Regions from separate parts of the Simiduia sp. 21SJ11W-1 genome, predicted to be linked through region 2. Evidence: predicted binding sites of a transcription regulator. Region 2 holds the regulator's gene; the other holds the start of a gene.
The links. The regulator sigma-54, encoded in region 2, starts transcription at its own class of promoters, with help from an activator protein. The targets are predictions, from matches to a motif close to TGGCACANNNNTTGCNNT.

Region 1 (8,011 bases), 800 kb from region 2:
CTGGGTACCCAGATCTTCGTCCACCTCTTTGATAGATTCCATAAGGTCTGCCTCAATGGAGCTATCGAGGTTGTTCATGATTTCCGCCGCCACTTTCACGCCGCCCATGGCCTTGGTTTGCGAACCGGCATTGCCTGAGAACTGCTTCTCTAGAATGTCGTTCAGCTCTTGTAGCGCACTGGGTTGAACGGTATCGAGCGATGCCACACGCATCATGATGTCGAGCCGCACCTTGTCGGGGAAGTAACCCATAATTTCAGCGGATTGATCACTATCGAGGTAGGCCAGCACAATGGCCTGGATTTGCGGGTGCTCGTTGCGAATAATATCGGCAACCGAGCGCGACTCCATCCACTTGAGGGTATCAAGGCCTGTGGTGTTACCGCCGAGTAAAATGCGGTCAATCAAACCGTTGGCCTTGTCTTCACCAAGCGCACTCACCAACATATTGCGGATGTAACCATCAGCCCCCATTCCCAGGCCAGTCAGGGTGCGCACTTCTTCCAAAAAATTGGAGATCACAGCTTCAACTTCAAATTGCTGGATGTTGTTCAAGTGCGACATGGATGTACCCACGCGCTGCACTTCTTTGGGGCCCATGTGTTTTAACACCTGAGCAGCATCGGCTTCGCCCATAGACATGAGCAAGATGGCCGCTTGGTCCACCTTGGACATTTTAAGCTCGGGCTTTTTGTCTGCCTGGGCTTTGTCTACCGCTTTTTCATTGCTCATTCTTCATTTACCCAGCGCTTGATTACCTGTGCAACGCGGCCCGGATCTTCTGCCACAAGGCCCTTGATAATATTGATTTGCTGCTCGTAGCTTTCCTCTGGGCTTGGCAGCGCCAAACCGTCGCCGCCAGTGAGGGTTACAGTTTCATCGGAAAGATTTTCAAAGCCGCTGAGGCCTGCTTCTTCCAGTGCTGCCATTTCTTTGGCATTTTCAAGCTCTTTCGCCTTCTGGCCAGACACCGCCAAACTTTTTAATACCGGCCGCAACAGCCCGGTAATTAACACCAGCACAATAATTAGCCCAACAATTTGCTTGGCCAAATTCAAAAACCACTCTTGCTCCCACAACTCGGGTTCGGTGAGCACTACATCTTCTACACCCAGAAACGGCGAGTTCAATACATTGACGCTATCGCCGCGCGCGGCGGAATAACCTACGGCGTCGCGCACCAGTATGGCCAGGCGTTCAAGCTCGTTTTCGCTCCACACCTGACGCTGCTCGCCCTCCGCGCCTGGCACCATCTTATCGTCTACCACTACTGCAACGGTAAGTCTTTTAAGCTTGCCCAGTTGGTGCTTGGTATAACTGACGGTTCTATCCAACTCGTAATTGCGCGTAGCCTGCTTGGTGGCGCGCCGCGGTGTCGTGCCGCCTTCGCCATTGCCACCGGGGCCTGCCTGCTCGGGTGCGGCGCCATCATTGGGTGGCTGATTGGGCAAGGCTCCCGGAATGCCGGCCGCAATTGCGCTGCCCACTTGGGTTTCATCTACGGTTTGCTCGCTGCGCACTGCGGGCAGATCGGGGTTGAAAATCTCATCGGCCTGCTCGACCTGGGTAAAATCCACTTCGGCCGCCACTTCTGCGCGATATTTGCCGGCGCCCACAATGGGCTCAAGAATACTGTTGATGCGGGCAACCAGATCGTCTTCCATTTTACGGGTATAGGCGCGCTGCTTGCCGGCCATAACAAGTTCCAGATCTTCATCGCCCTGGCTCAACAAGTTGCCACGCTGATCCACAATGGTGACATCTTCGATTTTGAGCTCGGGAATGCTGGATGCCACCAGGTTCGCCATGGCTTTCACGTGTTCGGGCTTGACCATTCGCCCCGGAAACAACTCCACAAAAACCGAGGCCGTGGGTTTTCTTGCATCGCGAATAAATACAGACGCCTTGGGTATGGCGAGATGCACACGCGCAGAGCGCACGGCATTAATACTGGTGATGGTGCGCGCAAGCTCGCCTTCAAGGCTGCGGTGATAGCGGGTACCCTCCATAAACTGGCTGGTGCCCAAGGGCTGCTCTTGATCCAACAACTCAAAGCCTACGGATTTATCGCCGGGAATACCGGCCTCTGCAAGTTTTAGGCGCGCGGTATGAATTTGATCGGCGGCAACCAACAGCGCGCCGGTGCTGCCATCGACTTTAAATACGATGTCGTTGTGTTCAAGAATCTGGGTAACTTCACTGCTATCAAGGCGATCTAAACTACCGTACAGCGGCCGGTAATCTTCACCTTGCGTCCAGAGCACCACGGCAAAGCCAATGGCCACGCTGGCTGCCAAACCCACCATCAGGCCCGCTTGGCGCACCAGGTTTAAATTGTTAAAGCCCTCCACCAAATCGTTGGTGGGCTTGTCGCGACCGGTTGAAATATCGTCGCTCATGTCCGCAGCTGTAGAGGCCATTTTCCGTTAACTCCTAAGCACTTAAACGGGCATGTTCATAACGTCGCGGTAGGCATCTACCAATTTGTTGCGCACTTGCACCATGGCCTGAAACGATACGCTGGACTTTTGCGAGGCAATCATCACATCGGTGATATCCACACCCGGCTCACCCGCTTCATAAGCCTTGGCCATGGCCGAGCTCTCTTGCTGCAGGCTGTTTACTTTGTCTATAGCCTGGGTGAATAGATCGCCGAATTTATCAACCGTGGGCTCGGTTGCACCCACCACGGTACCCGGCTTGATGCGCGGGTTTACGGCATCTATGCCGTTGGCTTGCGGCGGCATGGCCTGCTGTTTTATCGCCCGCATTTCAACCAATAAGCGATTAATATCAACCCGATCTACCATATTCTTCACCGACGGAATTTTGACTGTTAGCGACAAAAGTGCCCTTGCATTGGGTTACTGCAACATGCAGGCCAATTATTGCTGCCAGGTGGCCATTAATTGCCGCCCAAAGATTTTCGGGGGTTCGGAAAATGAAAATACCCAAATGCGCGCAGCAAATTGTGTTTGCTGGGGGCAAACCTGCAGGCGGTTCAGGCAGAAAATAACAAGCGCGTGGGTACACAGCCTTTTGACGGCAGCGAAACACAACAAAGGGGAAGTAAACAGGCGCTGAAAAGCGGTTAGCAACACACGGGAGGTTCGGAGAAGGCCTGAAAAAATAAGGCTACAAAAGGCACTGCCAAACAGGCGCTCTGAAAAACTAAGCGCCCTGCCAGATTACGCGCCCGGCCAAATGCGTACCCGGCACAGTAACGCGCGCCGCCAAGACGGCGCACAGGGGCTAAATTTTAAAATCGAGATCCAGCTCGCGCAATTCGCGCTTAAGCCGCATTTCTTCCAAACGCTCTTCCAGTCGACGGCGTGGATCTATGGTGTGCGCAGCCACCTTGGTCTCCACTTGATCATCGTCTGAATCTGATAAATAAAGGTCGTCTGAATCGTCGAAACCCACAGACAGTTCAATACCAGACATAAGCTACCCCACTGTATGAAATAAGATCTGGTTATCAAAACCCGAATAAGGGCTAAATATTGCGCTTATTGGTTATAAACCAAAGCCGCCCGAACACAGAGTTCGTTTGGGCCTTGGCATGTTGCGGAAAATAATACGGACTGAGGCAGGCGGTCAATAGTTTTGTGAGAGGTTTTTACAGCACGTCTGAGCGGTAAATCAGGGGCTGAACATTGGCCCCAAAGGGCCCGGTTCGCTGAGCCCGGCAAGGCTCACGCGTAGGGCAAGCCCTTCCAAGCGGCATCTACATCCAGGCCGTCTTCTTTCAAACGGGCCACCTTGTAGCGCAGGGTGCGCGCGCTGATACCCAGCTTGGCTGCGGTGTCTTTGCGGCTGCCGTGGCTTTGCTTCAGGGTTTCTACAATTACCTGAAATTCACGTTGCTTGAGGTCATCGCCCAACAGGCCATCGGAAATCAACGGCTTGGCAACATCTAACCCACCCGTGGGCGTGCGCCCTTGCGCAACACTTGCGTGGCCTGCCTGGGTGCCCAGGCCAAATTCCAGGCCCAGGTCTTGCGCCTCAATGCAATTGCCGGGCTGAAGAATTAACGCACGCTGCATGACGTTATCAAGCTCACGCACATTGCCAGGCCACGGGTATTGCTCGAGTGAGGCTTGTGCGTGCTCGCTTAACTGCACGCCTTTGCGCCCTTGACGCTTGGCGTGGCGTGCCAGCAGCCGCTGGGCCAGCGGCGCTATGTCTTCGCGGCGCTCACGCAGGGGTTGCCACTGCAGGGGCAATACACTCAGGCGGTAGTAAAGGTCTTCGCGAAAGCGACCCTCTGCCACTTCTTCGCGCATGCCGCGGTTAGACGTGGCGATTACCCGCACATCCAGCTTGATAAGCTTGCGCCCGCCAAGGCGCTCTACCTCGCGCTCTTGTAACACGCGCAACAACTTGGCCTGCAGACCAAGGGCCATTTCTGAAATTTCATCCAACAGCAAGGTACCGCCATTGGCCTGCTCAAACTTGCCAGGGCTGGCTGCATGGGCGCCGGTGTATGCGCCCTTTTCATGGCCAAACAGCACAGCTTCGAGCATATTTTCGGGAATGGCCGCACAGTTAATGGCTACAAAAGGCTGATCTTTGCGGGTTGAATGTTCGTGAATATAGCGCGCAAGCACTTCTTTACCTGTGCCGGATTCCCCCAAAATCAATACCGTGGAATCTGATTGGGCAACCCGCTCTGCCAGCTGCAAGAGCTGCCGGCTGTTGGGCGCTTCTGCCACCGGCTCGTCACCTGTGTGGGATTCATGGGTGGCGTAGCGGCAGGCCAGGGTGACGAGCTCCTGAGGCTCGAAAGGCTTCACCAAATAATCTACCGCGCCTTCGCGGATGGCGTCTACGGAATCGGCAATACTGCCGTAGGCGGTAACCAGTAGAACCGGCGTTTGCGGGTGGTGGGCGCGCACGTGACGCAACAAGTCGTGGCCGGAAAGTTTGCCCATGTTGATATCCGATACCACCATGGCCACGCTGTTGCCCTCGGAAAGATAGGCAATGGCGGCCTCGGCAGAGTTTACCGCGTGGGTATCAAATCCTGCGTAAGACAAGGTATCGGCAATGGCTTCTCGAAGGTCGTTGTCGTCTTCAACTACCAGTATCCGTGCGCCCGAGGTGGGTTGAGCGAGGGCTTGTAGGGCGTGGGCTGAGCTCATGCAGATTTCTCCAGGGGTTGGGCCGAGGTGCGGCCGGTAAATACAGGAATCAATAATGTGGCGCGCGTACCTTTACCGGCCATAGAGCGGATCACAAACTTGCCGCCATGGGCTTTGGCCACTTGTTGTACCACCGCCAACCCAAGGCCCGTGCCTTGCGGTTTGCTGGTGACAAACAAATCACACACAGAATCGGCTATGGCCTCAGGCAGGCCCGGGCCGTTATCCACAACACTGATAGCCAGTGCGTTATTCACAAAGGGCTCCATTACTATGGCGAGGTTCAGGGCACCACCGGCTGCCTGAATGGCGTTATCAACCAGATTTTGAATCGCGCCAATTAATGCATCTTTATTTACACGAATGGTTTGATCGGCCTTTTCAATACGCCATTGGCACTGCACGCCCGCGCGGCTAAAGGATGCATCCAGCGCCTCGGCCAGCTGATTTTTGAATTCGCCCAGTAGCAATACATCCTCTACCGGCAGATCGCCGCGCACGAAAAACAGCATGTCTTTTACTTGCCGCTCCATGTGCATCAGGCGCCCGTAAATTTTTTTGGCACAAGCCGCCGTGCGTTCAGGCTCGGTGGCCGCCTGCTCCAGATGCCCGCAGTACAACAGTGCAGCAGACAGTGGCGTACGAATTTGGTGTGCCAGGGCGGCCACCATTTTCCCCATAGACGACAGCCGCTCGTGGCGACTTAACTGCGCCTGCAAATGGCGGGTTTCCGTTTGATCGGTGAGTAAAATAATCTGCCCGTCGTCATCCAATGAACGCGTGGCGATGGAGTAGCGACGGCCATCCAGAGTGGATACCTCGTGGCCATCATCTGCCTTGGGCGCAAAGTTACGTTCAATAATTTGGCGCCAGCTGCAATTGATTAATGGCTCTGAAAGCATTTCACGGCTGGCAGGGTTTGCCTGGGTGACACGCCCTTTGGCATCCAACACGATGACACCGCCGGGCAGCACATTTAGCAGCGTTTCCAACCGGTTTGCCAACTCTTCTTTCTTGGCCAGTTCCCGGTAGCGCTCGGCCGAGACCGCAGACAGCTCTTGGTTCAGTTGATTGACACGGGTTTGCAGGGCGTCGTAGGAGTCTGCCAGTTGGGCGGACATCTGGTTGAACATTTCAAAGGCAGACTTCAACCCCTGGGGATCTGTGAGTTCCGGCCCTGTTTCGAATGCACTGGCGGTTTGGCCCATGGCGCTACCCTGTTTAAGTGTCAAAAAAACAACAAAATGACGTTACACAGGGTTATTGCAAAGCCGGTGCCAAAAATGATGGCCCGCGGCAAAAGTTTGCCGACTGTACTTGAAGTTATGCCTTTAAACGCGCGCGCCCTCAACAGCCTGCACAAAAAAATGGGCCTTACGGCCCAAGATATGCTGAATTATTGGTTGAAAGGCTTAACGGCTTAAGCCGTATTTACGCATTTTTTCAACGAGGGTGGTACGCCTTATGGCAAGCCTGTCGGCGGCGCGGGCAACCACGCCGTTGGTGTCGTCTAGGGCCTGTTGAATTAGGCTGCACTCCAAATTGGTGAGATATTCCTTTAAGTCTATGCCTTGGTCTGGCAGCAAGGGGCTTTCGCCAACTTTTATTACAGGTTGTGTGCCCTGCTCTACCAACGCCTCAAAAGCGGCTTGCTCCTCGGCGGCCACATGCTGGTATTTGGCCGGTAAATCCTGCGCACCCACCACCGAACTTGGGTGCAAAATCGCCATACGCTCCACAAGATTGGCAAGTTCTCGCACGTTGCCAGACCACTCGTGCCGGGTGAGCGACAAAATTGCATTGGAGTTAAACCTTACGCTGCCGCGTTTTTCGGCCTCCATGCGCGATACCAGCTCGGCAATAAGCATGGGTATGTCTTCAGCGCGCTCGCGCAATGCCGGCACTTCAATGGGAAAGACATTAAGGCGGTAGTAAAGATCTTCGCGGAATTCGCCCTCGGTAATCATTGATTCAAGATTGCGGTGGGTAGCTGCAATAATACGCACGTTGGTGGGCTGGGATTTATTACTACCCACCCGCTCAAAGCAGCGCTCTTGCAATACGCGCAGAATTTTCACTTGCATATTTAAGGGCATATCACCTATTTCATCTAGAAACAGGGTGCCGCCTTCGGCCATTTCAAAGCGCCCGGCGCGCGAACCTATGGCGCCGGTAAACGCGCCCTTTTCATGGCCAAAGAGCTCACTCTCTAAAAGTTCTGCGGGAATTGCGCCACAATTAACCGGCACAAAGGGTTGATCGCGGCGATCTGAATGGTTGTGCAGGTTGCGCGCTACCACTTCTTTGCCGGTACCGGATTCGCCGGTTATCAATACGGTGACGTCTTTATCTGCCACGCGGCTCATCATCTCGCGCATTTTATCCATGGCATCGGTACTGCCTACCAGGCTTCGGAACAAATGCGGCGTACCCTTAACCCCAACTTTTGCATTGCGGCTGAGCATTTGGCGAAAGCGTTGCGCCCGGTGCAATAAGTCAAGCAGCTGGTTATAGGTGGGGTGCGCGGGCACCAGGCCAATGATCTTGTGTTTTAAATAGGGGTTACAATCTTCCGGCAGCTCTGGCTCTTGGCCCACCAACACCACCGGCAGGCCTTGATCCCAATTGTGAATGCGCTGCAAACGCGACAGCAGTGAGGGGTTATCTTTATTCTCGCCCAGAAAAACCGCGCTGTAGCGATGGGCCGCATCGGCAAGATCTGCCTCTTCTTCCCAGTGGCTGGTATCTACCGATAGGGCAGATTCGCCCATGAAGTCGAGTATGACTTTTAGGTCGCGACGGCGTTCGGCGTTATCGTCTACAACCAGAATTTTGATGGGTTCTAAAAGCATTTGGATTTCCCAATG
Region 2 (8,011 bases):
CAAAATGAAACAGAAGCCGCGCCTTCGCCTGAAGACGCACGCGTTGTGCAAGAAAACATTGCTCGCGATGCCGAAGCCGTTTGGGCTGCTATTGCCCCGCTGCCTGATATACGTGTGGCAGTGGCGAGCCTGTATCAGCAGGATGAAAATATCGGCCAAGTGCGATTTGATGCGAGCGTGCGCGGCGCAACCCTGACCCTTGGCGACATTAAGGGCAGCCTCTATGGTTTGCAGTTCGCGGTGGATGCAGAAACCGGGCGCGGTGCGCAACTGGTGTGGGATCACGGGCGTCACGAAAGTGCCTTTAACGGGCGCTTAGAGGCCGGCGATTTGGGTGAGGTGATGTCTGCGCTGGCAATGGAAAAACTTATTGAGAGCCGGAGCGCGAATTTTGATATGGCCGTGCGTTGGCCGGGCGCACCCATGCAGGCCCAGATTGTGGGGCTGCAAGGGGACGTGGATTTTACCATCGAGCAAGGTCGATTTTTGCGGGCTGATGCATCGGCCGGCAACGCATTGATGCGCTTGATGGGCATATTGAACTTCGATACCTGGATTCGTCGCTTGCAGCTGGATTTTTCTGACGTCTACGCAAGTGGAATGGCCTACGATAAAGTCACCGGTGAGCTCGCGTTTGATCGCGGCCTGCTGACCTTGGCAAGCCCGGTAGCCGTGCGCACACCGTCGAGCAAAATGCAGATGGCAGGGCGTGTGAATTTGATTGAAAACACCCTCGATACAGACCTTACAGTCAACTTACCTGTGCTCGATAACTTAACCTTTATTGCGGCCGTTTCGGCTGGTTTGCCGGTGGCTGCGGGGGTGTTTGTGGCGAGCCGCTTGTTTGAAAAACAATTCGATCAAATGACCAGCGTGAATTACCGGGTAACTGGCTCGCTGGATAGCCCTGAAATGAAGTTTATGCAAATTTCCGATGCCCGTGGGCGGGCACCGAAATCCGGTGCCAAGCCCCGGGTTGCCCCCAAAGCCCCGGCGCCCGATGCCAATGGCGGCACCTCGGTACCTGAGCCGCAGCCAACCCCAAATCATTCTGCCAGCGATGGAGGCGAGGCCACCCGGCAACCGCAAACCTCAGACCCGCTGCCTGCGGTCGCGTCTGACGCAAGCCCCTAATGCCGGGCGCCCTTTGTAGCAGTCCTTGTATCACTACTTGTAACAACAGGCGCCAACATTGCTCTAATGGCCTGAAGTTATTGATCGCGGTGAGGTGTTGCCTGTGAAGTTGTCTGCTTTTTACTGTATGTGTGCGCTGCTGGTTTCAAGTTGTGCCTCTGAATCCTTAGGCGGCGACAGCGACATGAGTGTGGCCCAGGCCAAGCGGCTGGTGGCCGAACAGCGTGCAATGGAGACGATTCCTGATGCCGTGTGGGCTGAAATGTTGCCTGCGCTTAGCTATAAGGTGTTGTGGCAGGGAGCCACCGAGCGCCCCTTCACAGGGCCTTTGCTTGAGGAAAAGCGTGACGGCGTGTACGTGACTGCCGGTTGCAAGTTGCCGGTATTTCACGCCCGGCATAAGTATGAATCCGGCTCTGGCTGGCCCAGTTTTTGGGAAGTGTTTAACCGGGAAAACGTGGTGCTCAAAAAAGATTTCAGCTGGGGCATGCGGCGTATGGAGGTGCTTAGCAAATGCGGCGAGCACTTGGGCCATGTCTTTGAAGACGGGCCCAAACCCACGGGCTTGCGCTACTGCATTAACTCGGCGGCGTTAGAGTTTATTCCCGCACAACGCGTGATCGAAAATGCGCCGGCCGGCGCCGATTAATCCTTGTATTTGGGCAGGCGCAAATCCCAAATGATGGCCGCGCCGCGCAAGCTGAAGGCCGCCAGCACACCAATGGCAATGGCCCAGTGGGTTGGCAGCGCCATTGCATTGGCAATGAGATAGGTGAGCGCACCCAAAAGGCTTGCCGACACATAAATTTCAGGTTCAAGTATCACCGGCATTTGATCCAGCAATACATCGCGCATAACGCCACCAAACGAGGCGGTAATCATGGCCATCGCCATAGCCACAAGCCATGCATCGTGCCATTGAAGGGTTGAGTGGGCGGCCGTAACGCTAAACAGCGCCATGCCGGCTGCGTCCATCCAGATTAATGCGCGGTGCTTGGAGGCTAAAATCGGGGCAAGGAAATAAGTCAGTGCGGCAGCGGCCACACACACGTACAAATACAAAGGCTCGGCCAGCCAGAAAATGGCGGGCTTGTTCAGCACTAAATCTCTCACGGTGCCGCCACCAAGGCCGGTTACCACACCCAGCAGAATAAAGCTCATGATGTCTTGGCGTTTTTCTGCCGCAGCCAACCCGCCGGAAATGGCGAACACAGCGCAACCTATGAGGCCTGCAAAATAGAGCGTGCTTTCAAAAAGCATCAGGCGCCTACGATACTGTCTCGCAAGCAGCGAAACAGTTTACGAGCGCTTGCCGGCGGTTTGCTTTTGGCGGCTTCCTGTTTGGCGGCCCGGGCCAATTGGCGCAGCTGCTGGCGGTCGGCGGCGGGGAAATCCAGTAAGAAGGCGTTGATGGCGTCGTCGCCTTCGGCCAGCATCCGGTCGCGCCAGCGCTCGGCCAGGTGTTGTTGTTGCACATGCTGCTCAGATACCTGGGTGAGCGCGTTATAGGCTTCTTCGATGGCCTCGTGGTCTGCCTCGCGCATCAGCCTGCCAATAAACTGCATGTGCCGGCGTTTGGCGTTGTGGGTTTTGATGCGGCCCATCTCCACAATGGCGTTGCGCAATAAATCCGGAAGCGGAATTTTTGCCAGGCGCTCCTTGTTGAGCTCGCACAGCTTGGCACCCAGCGCCTGCAGCGCCAGCATTTCCTTCTTGATTTGTGTGCGGCTTTTGGGCTGCTCTTGTTCAAATTCGTCTTCGAATTGATTGTCTTGCGTCATGGTGCCTTCCGAAGTGCTAGGGCCTGCGTGCAGCCTTTGGTACAAGTGGGGTTGGGCGCGCATGGTATCTAACTTGCGGCGCCAGTGACAGGGGCTATTCGCCTTCGCCGAAGCGGTCGTTTATGAGCTCGCACAGGGCGGCCATGGCCTCGTCTGCGTCTTCCCCTTCGGTGACCAGGGTGAGCTGGGTGCCTTTACTGGCGGCAAGCAGCATGAGCGACATCACGCTTTTGGCATCAACGCGCTTGTCGCCCACACCTGCCTGTATTTTGCAGCCAAAGCGCGCTGCCAGCGTGGCCATTTTTGCCGCCGCCCGGGCGTGCAGCCCAAGCTTGTTGATGATTTCAATTTGCCGTTCCATGCTCAGTGCCCGTGATTGGCCACCAACTCTCGGTGACGTAATTGCGCTTTGGGGTAGTCGGCCATCAGTTTTTTGTGCAATTGCTCGGCGATGTATACCGAGCGGTGCTGGCCGCCGGTGCAGCCGATGGACACTGTCATGTAGCTGCGGTTGCTGGCCTCGAATCTTGGCAGCCACTTGTGAATGTGCTGGTAGATGTCGTCTAGCATGAGGCTTGTGTCTTCCTGTGCCTCCAGGAAGTCGGCCACGCCTTGGTCCTGGCCTGTTTGCGCGCGCAGCTCGGGTTTCCAGTAGGGGTTGGGCAGGCAGCGCACGTCAAACACGAAGTCTGCATCCACGGGCACGCCGCGCTTGAAGCCAAAAGACATTAATTGCAGTGCCATGGTGGTTTCATCGGATTGACGCACCCGCACTTTTACCAGATCGCGCAACTGGTGCAGGGTTAAGTTGGTGCTGTCGATCACAAGATCCGCCAAATCCACCACTGGCTGTAGCAGTTCGCGTTCTTTTATAAGGGCATCGCGCAGTGCCACGCCGTCGCGACTGAGGGGGTGCTTGCGGCGGTTTTCGCTAAAGCGCTGAATCAGCGCGGGCGAGCGCGCATCGAGAAACATCACTTCAATGTGAATGCCGCTGTCGCGTGCGTGGGCAATAATCTGCGGGAACTTGGTCAGCTCGCGCCAGGCGTTTCGGGCATCCACGCTAATGGCAAACGATTGCTGGTCGGTGGGGTCTGCCTCCAGTTGCTTGACGAGTTCCGGCAGCAGGCGCAGCGGCAGGTTGTCAATGCAGTTGAAGCCTAAGTCTTCCAGCACGTGTAGCGCTGTACTTTTGCCGGCGCCCGAGCGGCCACTGACAACAATTAATCGCGGTGTGCTTGGCTCGGTGGGCATGGTGGCAGATTCCTTAGGCTGCAGTGAGGTGTTGCACTACCCTACTATAGAGCAGCTGGTCTGAGCCAGCACTGCGCAACTCTTCACGAAATTCCTCGCGCTGAAACAGCTCGGCAAGCCTGGCCAGTGTTTGCAGGTGATCGCCATCGGCATCTTCCGGCACCAGAAGTGCGAAAATAACGTCGACGGGTTCGCCGTCAATGGCGTCGAAGTCGATGGAGTGAGACAGTGTAATCAGCGCACCGGTGGTGGCCTCGCAGTTGGCAACCCGGCAGTGGGGTATGGCGATACCGTGGCCGAGGCCGGTGCTGCCCAGGCGTTCGCGGGCAACCAGGCTGCGAAAGAGGTCGTCGGCGGCGAGGGAGGGGATATCGTTAGAGATCAGGTCGGCCAGAATTTCCAGCGCGCGCTTTTTGCTGACGCCATCCACGCCGTGTTGCACACGGCGTGGGGCCAAGAGATTTTCAAACTGCATAAATTCAACGGTGGCTTCGAAGCTTTTCTTTGTGCTTGATAAGTTGGCGATCCAGCTTATCGGTGAGTAGATCGATGGCAGCATACAGGTCTTCGGACTGAGAGTCAGCGAAAAACTCGGCGCCACTGACGTGGACGGTAGCTTCTGCCTTTTGTCGCTGTTTATCAACACTCAAAATGGCATTGATGCTGGTTATTCGGTCGTGGTGGCGTTCGAGTTTTTCAAGCTTGGTGTTGACATAGCTTTTGATGGCGTCGGTCAGGTCGAGATGGTGTCCGCTGATGTTGATTTGCATTTGCTGCTCCTTTTGTCGCTGCGTTTGCGTTGCACCCGCCCCGCATTGGTGCAATACCGTTGCGGGGCACCAATACTCGCTTGCTAAATCAGTCGCTTTCGCTCATTCGAGGCCGCGATACCGAGAGACTCCCGGTACTTGGCGATGGTACGCCTGGCCACCTGAATGCCTTGCTCTTCTAAGAGCTTGGTAATTTTGCTGTCGCTCAAGGGCTTTTTGGGGTTCTCTGCGGCCACCAGCTTCTTGATGATGGCGCGAATTGCCGTTGAGGAACACTCGCCGCCTGAGTCTGTGCTCACGTGGCTTGAGAAGAAATACTTGAGTTCGTAAATGCCCTGGGGGGTGTGCATGTACTTTTGCGTAGTCACCCGGGATATGGTGGATTCATGCATGCCAACTTCTTCGGCGATGTCGTGCAGCACCATGGGTTTCATGGCTTCCGGGCCGTGTTCGAAAAAGCCCACCTGTTTTTCAACAATGCAGCTGGCCACCTTGAGTAATGTTTCGTTGCGGCTTTGCAGGCTCTTTAAAAACCAGCGGGCCTCTTGCAGGTTATCGCGCAGGAAGTTGTTATCTTTGCTGGTGTCGGCGCGCTTTACCAGCGACGCGTAGCCTGAGTTGATACGGATCTTGGGCGCGATATCTGGATTGAGCTCCACTAGCCACCGATCCTGTTTTTTGCTGACAAAGACATCCGGGACGACATACTCGGTTTCAGCCCGGCTGATACTCTCGCCCGGGCGCGGGTTAAGGGTTTGGATCAGCCCGATGGTTTCGGCAAGCTCTGATTCCTTGAGCTTACAGCGGCGCATGAGTTGCTTGTAATCGCGGCTGCCTAGCAGGGCCAAGTGATCCTTAACAATCAGTTTAGCAGCATCCAGAAAAGGTGTAGTGGCCGGTAGTGTGCGCAACTGAATCAGCAGGCATTCCGATAAATCCTGACCGCCAACGCCTGGCGGGTCGAATTGTTGCAGCCGGTGCAGCACCGCCAGTACTTCATCGTGTTCGAGGGGGTCATCTTGCAGATCGGCGTCTTGGCCCAGGCCCTCGGTTATTTCTTCCAGAGGTGAGGCCAACAGCCCGCTGGGCTCTATGGCATCGATGATGGCCATGGCAATCACCCGATCACGATCAGACATGGGCGTGAGGTTGAGCTGCCACAGCAAATGTTCTTGCAGGGTTTCGCCGCCGCTGTCGTCGCGCTCGTAGTCGCGATCGTCGTCCGATGCCGGGCCTGCGCTGGCGGGGCCCGAGGTGTAGATGTCGTCCCAGTTGGTATCTACCGGCAGGTCGTCTGGAATGTCGTTATTCCAGTCGGCATCCATCGAGGTGTCGCTGGTGGTGTCGGTTGCGGGGGTATCCGGGGCGTTGTCGTTTGCGTCTTTGCCGTCTGGCTGGGCAGATTGGCTGTTGTCTGGGTGGTCTGCGGCGTTATCGGCGCCTGTGTCATCGCCGTCTGCCATCTCGAGCATAGGGTTGGATTCCAGCGCCTCCTGGATTTCGGCCTGTAAGTCCAGTGTCGACAATTGCAGCAGCCGGATGGCCTGTTGCAACTGCGGCGTCATGGTCAGCTGCTGACCGAGTTTTAGCTGTAGAGATGGCTTCATGGGGTAATGACTTACATCCTCTTGGTTGCTGCCCAAAACGTGGCCTTAACTCCAGCGGGCGCAACCTAAGTGTAGTCATCCGGCAATAGCGAGGCAATATTGACAAGCAAGCACCATGCCTTTATGGGTGATTTAAGGTTGGCGCGTAAAGCGTTGTTGTTCTGCGCGCCAGTGCGGTGATGTGCAGGCCTAGAGGGTGAACTGGTCGCCTAGGTACACCTCGCGTACCCGCTGGTTGGCGAGCACCGTGCTGGCATCGCCCTCGGCAATAATGTGGCCTTCGCTAACGATGTAGGCCTTTTCGCAGATGCTGAGGGTTTCGCGTACATTGTGGTCGGTAATCAGTACGCCGATGCCGCGATCTTTAAGGTGCTTGATGATGCCTTTGATATCGCCCACGGAAATGGGGTCGACTCCGGCGAAGGGTTCATCCAGCAAAATAAACCGTGGCTCGGTGGCCAGGGCCCGGGCAATTTCCACCCGACGGCGTTCGCCGCCCGACAGCGCCATGCCCAGGCTGTCGCGGATGTGGGTAATGTGAAACTCTTCCAGCAAATCTTCCATGCGCGCTAAGCGCTGTTTGCGGTTGAGCTCTTTGCGGGTTTCCAGAATGGCAAGAATATTGTTGGCCACGGTGAGTTTGCGAAATACCGAGGCCTCTTGCGGAAGATAGCCGATGCCCGCCCGTGCGCGCCCGTGAATGGGCAGGGGGGTTAAGTCCTGATCGTCGATGCTCACGCGCCCGGCATCGCTTTCTACCAGGCCCGCAATCATGTAAAAGCAAGTGGTTTTGCCGGCGCCATTGGGGCCCAAGAGGCCCACTATCTGGCCGCTGTTTACCTCCATCGATACGTCGATTACTACCCGGCGGCCCTTGTAGCTCTTGGCCAGGTTCAGTGCTTGCAACTGGCTCATTGGTCTTTTTGCTCCGCGGGCGTGCGCTTTTGAGGCTGCAGAATAACGTTGACCCGCTCCTTGCTATCGGTACGGCGGCCGGCCTCAACGGTGGCCAGGTGAATGTTGTAGTTGATTTGATCACCGGTGATCAGTGAGCCGTCTTGCTCTACGCGGGCTTTGCCTGTGATGGTGAGCTTTTCATTACCCACTTCGTACACCAGTAATTCGCCGCGGGCTTTTACCAGTGGCTTATCGATCTCGGGTTGCTGTTGAAAGTGGGCCGGTGCACCGGTGGCTACCACGCGGTAAACCTCGTTGTTCTTGCTGTAAAACACGGCTTTTTCAGCCTCGATGTAGATGCTGCCCTGTTCAATGACGACGTTACCCACATAAGTTAGAACGCCCTTTTTTTTATCTAGATCGAAATCGTCCGACTTGATGTTAATGGGCTGATCGCGATCGGTGGGCAGCGCTTGTGCCAATGGTGTAACCATCACGGCCAAGGCGGCAAGGGCGAGCCAGGCGTGGCTGCGGCGCGGGTTATTGTGTTTCATAAGTGCCTGTGACT

Region 1: a site for sigma-54 is predicted at 2,867-2,884, ahead of fliE (flagellar hook-basal body complex protein FliE). Genes of this name have one in related genera too.

What each region holds. Positions count from the first base shown of each region.
Region 1 covers NZ_CP090959.1:1,828,526-1,836,536, reverse strand. The annotation lists gene fliG (flagellar motor switch protein FliG) at 1-732, opposite strand, end outside; gene fliF (flagellar basal-body MS-ring/collar protein FliF) at 729-2,399, opposite strand; gene fliE (flagellar hook-basal body complex protein FliE) at 2,442-2,810, opposite strand; gene L1F30_RS08075 (PA3496 family putative envelope integrity protein) at 3,253-3,444, opposite strand; gene L1F30_RS08070 (sigma-54 dependent transcriptional regulator) at 3,696-5,144, opposite strand; gene L1F30_RS08065 (PAS domain-containing sensor histidine kinase) at 5,141-6,352, opposite strand; gene L1F30_RS08060 (sigma-54 dependent transcriptional regulator) at 6,557-7,996, opposite strand.
Region 2 covers NZ_CP090959.1:1,026,808-1,034,818, forward strand. The annotation lists gene L1F30_RS04510 (YhdP family protein) at 1-1,134, shown strand, start outside; gene msrB (peptide-methionine (R)-S-oxide reductase MsrB) at 1,238-1,783, shown strand; gene L1F30_RS04520 (trimeric intracellular cation channel family protein) at 1,780-2,394, opposite strand; gene yjgA (ribosome biogenesis factor YjgA) at 2,394-2,915, opposite strand; gene L1F30_RS04530 (HPr family phosphocarrier protein) at 3,010-3,276, opposite strand; gene rapZ (RNase adapter RapZ) at 3,279-4,169, opposite strand; gene L1F30_RS04540 (PTS sugar transporter subunit IIA) at 4,183-4,644, opposite strand; gene hpf (ribosome hibernation-promoting factor, HPF/YfiA family) at 4,649-4,939, opposite strand; gene L1F30_RS04550 (RNA polymerase factor sigma-54) at 5,023-6,546, opposite strand; gene lptB (LPS export ABC transporter ATP-binding protein) at 6,736-7,461, opposite strand; gene lptA (lipopolysaccharide transport periplasmic protein LptA) at 7,458-7,997, opposite strand; gene lptC (LPS export ABC transporter periplasmic protein LptC) at 7,984-8,011, opposite strand, start outside.